Regions from separate parts of the Microbacterium sp. B24 genome, predicted to be linked through region 1. Evidence: predicted binding sites of a transcription regulator. Region 1 holds the regulator's gene; the other holds the start of a gene.
What was found. The regulator HrcA, encoded in region 1, represses chaperone genes, less so after heat shock. The targets are predictions, from matches to a motif close to TTNGCACTCGNNNNNNNCGAGTGCNAA.

Region 1 (2,463 bases):
AACCTCGCATACTGGCGCGGCACGGATTGGTGGGGCTACGGGCCGGGGGCGCACAGTCATGTCGACGGACTGCGATGGTGGAACGTCAAGCACCCCGCCGCATACGCGCAGCGCCTCGCCGCCGGCGCCTCTCCTGCGGCTGCTCGCGAGCGCCCGGATGCCGCCGCACGGCGACTCGAGGACGTCCTGCTGCGCTCGCGCATCGCGGAGGGCATCGCGGTGGCCGAGCTAACCGGCGAGGGCCGCCACGCGGTGGCCGCGCTCATCGCCGACGGGCTCATCGAGGGATCATCCGCCGTGCGCGGGCGCGTCGTCCTCACTCGCCGTGGACGTCTGCTGGCGGATGCCGTGGTGCGCGCCCTCACCGCCTGAGCACACGATCGCGGTAATATTGGCACTCGATCACCCTGAGTGCCAATAAGGAGGAGCGATGGTCTCGGAACGCGGCCTGCAGGTCCTCCGCGCGATCGTGCAGGATTACGTCGACACCCACGAGCCCGTCGGCAGCAAGGCGATCGTCGAACGGCACCAGTTCGGCGTGTCCGCCGCGACCATCCGCAACGACATGGCGCTCCTCGAGGACGAGGAGCTCATCGCAGCGCCGCACACGTCATCGGGACGCGTGCCCACCGACAAGGGATATCGCGTGTTCGTCGACCATCTCGCCGAGCTGCGCCCGCTGTCGGCGGCGCAGCGTTCGGCGATCTCGTCGTTCCTCACCGACCCGGGCGACCTCGACGAACTCTTGATGCGCACCGTGCGCGCCCTCACCCAGCTCACCGGCCAGGTCGCCATCGTGCAGTACCCGTCATTCGCCCGCGCGAACGTCACCCACGTCGAGTTCGTGCACCTAGGCGGAGCACGCGTCGTCGTCATCGTCGTCACCGACACCGGCCGGGTCTCCCAGCGCGTGGCCTTCCTCGCCGAGGAACTCACCGAAGAGGCCGCCCCGCAGGTCAAGACGGCGATCTCGCGGCTGGTCACGGGCAAGCCCGTCGCAGAGGCTGCGGCCGCGATCGTCGAGCTCTCGGCGTCGGCCCCCGACGGCACCCGCATCGACGCCGCGCTGCGCACCGTCGCGCGCATCGTCGGCGAGGAGCTGGAGGACTTCCGCCAGGACCGGCTCGTGATGGCCGGAAGCGCGACGCTCGCGCGGCGCGAGAGCGACTTCCGCGGGAGCATCTATCCGCTGCTGGAGGCCATCGAGGAGCAGGTCACCCTGCTGCGTCTGATGGGCGAGATGGTCGCCGACGAGCAGGGACTCGCGGTGAGCATCGGCCGGGAGAACGAGCCCTTCGGGCTCACGGAGGCCTCCGTCCTGACGAGCGAGTACGACGCGACGGGTGCACGCGCGCGCGTCGGCCTCCTCGGCCCCACCCGAATGGACTACCCCACCAACCTCGCGGCGGTCCGCGCCGTCGCGCACTATCTGAGCCGACTGCTCGACGAGGACGACACGTCCCGCTGAGCGATCCGCTCCCGAACACCGACCCGCGCCCGCAAGGGCAGGAAAGGCGATTGTGGCCGACCACTACGAAGTCCTGGGCGTATCCCGCGATGCGAGCCCCGACGAGATCAAGAAGGCGTATCGGCGTCTCGCGCGCGAACTGCACCCCGATGTCAACCCGGGAGCGGACGCGTCCGAGCGCTTCAAGCTCGTGACCCATGCCTACGACGTCCTCAGCGACCCGGAGCAGCGCCAGCGCTACGACATGGGCGGCGACAGCTCGCCCTTCGGCGGAGGCGGCGCGGGTTTCGGCGGCTTCGGCGACATCTTCGAGACCTTCTTCGGCGGCGGGGGAGCGCGCGCCGGCCGGCCGCGCTCGCGCCGTGAGCGCGGCCAGGATGCGCTGGTACGGGTGACCCTCGATCTCGGCGACGTCGTGTTCGGGACACACCGTGACATCGAGGTCGATACGGCGGTGCTGTGCGAGACGTGCCAGGGATCGTGCTGCCAGCCCGGGACGCAACCGGCGACCTGCGATATCTGCCACGGATCCGGTCAGGTGCAGCGCACCGTGCGCAGCCTCCTCGGCAACGTCGTCACCTCTCAGCCCTGCACCACCTGCCAGGGCTACGGCACCACGATCCCTTACCCGTGCGCGAGCTGCCAGGGCCAGGGCCGCGTCCGCGCGCGGCGGACGGTCTCGGTCGACATCCCCGGGGGCGTCGAGACCGGACTCCGCCTGCAGCTGCCGGGCTCCGGGGAGGTCGGCCCCGCGGGCGGTCCGAACGGCGATCTCTACCTCGAGGTCACCGTCGCCACCCACGAGGTCTTCAGCCGGGAGGGCGATGACCTGCTTGCCACCCTCGAAGTGTCGATGCCCGATGCGATCCTCGGCACGCACACCACGATCTCCTCGCTGGACGGCGACGTTGACCTCGAGGTGCGCCCCGGAGTGCAGTCCGGTGACGTCCTGACGATCAAGGGCCGCGGCATCACGCCCCTGCGCGGCGGCACCC
Region 2 (2,463 bases), on a different contig from region 1:
TTCATCCGGCGCGAGGGCGCGTCGGATGCGGTGGCCGCGGCATCCTTCCCGCTGCCGTACGCGACGGCGGCGCAGCTGCTGGACGTCTGCGATACCTACGGGCTCACGATCGCGGAGGTCGCCCGGCGCAACGAGGAGGCGCTGCGACCGGAAGCAGACGTCGCGGCCGGCCTCGACGCGATCTGGGACGCCATGGCGGCGTGCGTCGATGCGGGCCTGCACGCCGACGGGGTGCTGCCGGGAGTGCTGAAGGTGAAGCGGCGTGCGGGCGCGATCCGCGCGCAGCTGGAGAGCGTCGAGGCGACGGGGCGCGAGCTTCCCGGTGAGTGGCTCGGCGCGTTCGCGCTGGCCGTCAACGAGGAGAACGCCGCCGGTGGACGGGTCGTGACGGCGCCGACGAACGGTGCCGCCGGCATCCTGCCCGCCGTCGCGATGTACTGGTGGCGCTTCCTCGCGGATGCCGGGATCGGCGCCGAGAATGCGGTGACGCCCTACGGCGAACTCGTCGGCTCGGCGCTTCTCGGGCTGCACGGCGGGCAGGGTGGTCCGCAGGGGCCGGAGGAGGTCGTCGCCACCGCGCAGGAGCTCGCCGAGGCGAACCGTCGTCGCGGCATCCGTCGATTCCTCTTGACGGCCACGGCTCTCGGTTCGCTCTTCAAGGCCAACGCCTCGATCTCGGGAGCCGAGGGCGGGTGTCAAGCCGAGGTCGGCTCGGCGTGCGCGATGGCTGCCGGCGGCTTGACCGCGGTGATGGGCGGCACGAACCGCCAGATCGAGAACGCCGCCGAGATCGCGATGGAGCACCATCTGGGTCTGACGTGCGACCCCGTGGGCGGACTCGTGCAGATCCCCTGCATCGAGCGCAACGCGATCGCGGCATCCACCGCGGTCACCGCCGCGCGCCTCGCGCTGCGTGGCGACGGCACGCACTACGTACCGCTGGATGCCGTGGTCGAGACGATGCGTCAGACCGGCATCGACATGTCGACCAAGTACAAGGAGACCAGCGAGGGCGGACTCGCCGTCAACGTCGTGGAGTGCTGAACCGCGCCCGCAACCGCTCGTGTTCGCCATGCGTGAACCATTGGCACTCTCATGGGTCGAGTGCTAATCTGATGGCAGTTGAGTCAATGAGGCTCAACTTTGACAGACCATCACAGTGACACACGACAAGGAGAGAACAATGGCCACGTATGACCCGTTCCGTGACCTCGACCGCATCGCGTCGGGCCTCTTCGACACGCGCCGGGGACCCCGCCGGATGCCGATGGACCTTTACCGCGACGGCGACCACTACGTGCTCAGCGCCGACCTTCCGGGAATCGACCCGGGCTCGGTCGACATCGATGTGGACGGCCAGCTGCTGACCATTCGTGCCGAGCGCACCCTCAGTGAGGGCGACGGCGTGAAGTGGATCACGCGCGAGCGTGAGACCGCGAGCTTCCTCCGCCAGCTGAACCTCGGTCAGGGAATCGACACCGATGGCATCGCCGCCACCTACAGCAACGGCGTGCTGACGGTCACGATCCCCGTGAGCGAGAAGGCGAAGCCGCGCAAGGTCCAGGTCGTCGCCGATGGTGCGGCGCCGACGATCCAGGCGCACGAATCCGCACAGGAGCCGCAGCCGGTCGAGCAGTAGTCCCGCACCGCGCGCAGCCGCCCCGTGTCCGCGAGGACCGGGGCGGTTCGCGTGCGCACGCTAGTGTCGAAGCACCCGCCGGAAGCACCAGCACTCGGAACGTCAGCAAGGATGCCGATGACCGCACCCCCCGTCGCGCGCGAGCGCGAGATCACCGAACCCGTCGCCCTCACCGGTCCCGATGGTCGACTCAACCCGGCGGCGATCGGCTTCGCCCGCGCGCCGCTCATCGACACCCGTGGCATCGGGCGCGGACGTTTCGTCCGCTCGTGGGGGCGCAACAAGCGCTGGGAGTACTGGAACGTCATGACTCCCACGCACATCGTCTCGCTCACGGTGTCGTCGCTGGACTATGCGGCCGTGCACGAAGTGTGGATCCACGATCGCGCCACGACCCGGTCGTGGGGTCGCAGTGTGACGGTGCTGCCGTCGCGCGAGGTATCCCTTCCCGCGTCGCTCGGCACGGGCATCGCCATCGCGCGACACGCGGATCTCGCCGCGACGATCACTCCCGCCGAGCGGGGAACGCTCTGGCGCCTGCACGCGGAGATCGCGGACGCGTCTTTCGACATCACGGTGCGCCGCCCGCCCGGACACGAGCTGCTGGCGGTCGTCGTGCCGTGGTCGTCTCGGCGCTTCCAGTACACCGTGAAGGATGTCGCGCTCCCGGCATCCGGGGTGCTGACGCTCGACGGCATCGACTACGACGTCGGGCAGGGATCGTGGGCGGTGCTCGACCACGGGCGGGGGCGCTGGCCCTACGACGTGTCCTGGAACTGGGGTGCGGGATCGGGCACCCTCGCAGACGGGCGCAGCCTCGGCAT

Region 2: the regulator HrcA is predicted to act here: its motif matches at 1,085-1,111, upstream of I5I_RS02765 (Hsp20/alpha crystallin family protein).

Annotation. Positions count from the first base shown of each region.
Region 1 covers NZ_BADB01000064.1:2,753-5,215, forward strand. The annotation lists gene hemW (radical SAM family heme chaperone HemW) at 1-372, shown strand, start outside; gene hrcA (heat-inducible transcriptional repressor HrcA) at 431-1,468, shown strand; gene dnaJ (molecular chaperone DnaJ) at 1,521-2,463, shown strand, end outside.
Region 2 covers NZ_BADB01000126.1:1,964-4,426, reverse strand. The annotation lists gene I5I_RS02770 (L-serine ammonia-lyase, iron-sulfur-dependent, subunit alpha) at 1-1,044, shown strand, start outside; gene I5I_RS02765 (Hsp20/alpha crystallin family protein) at 1,184-1,639, shown strand; gene I5I_RS02760 (DUF2804 domain-containing protein) at 1,757-2,463, shown strand, end outside.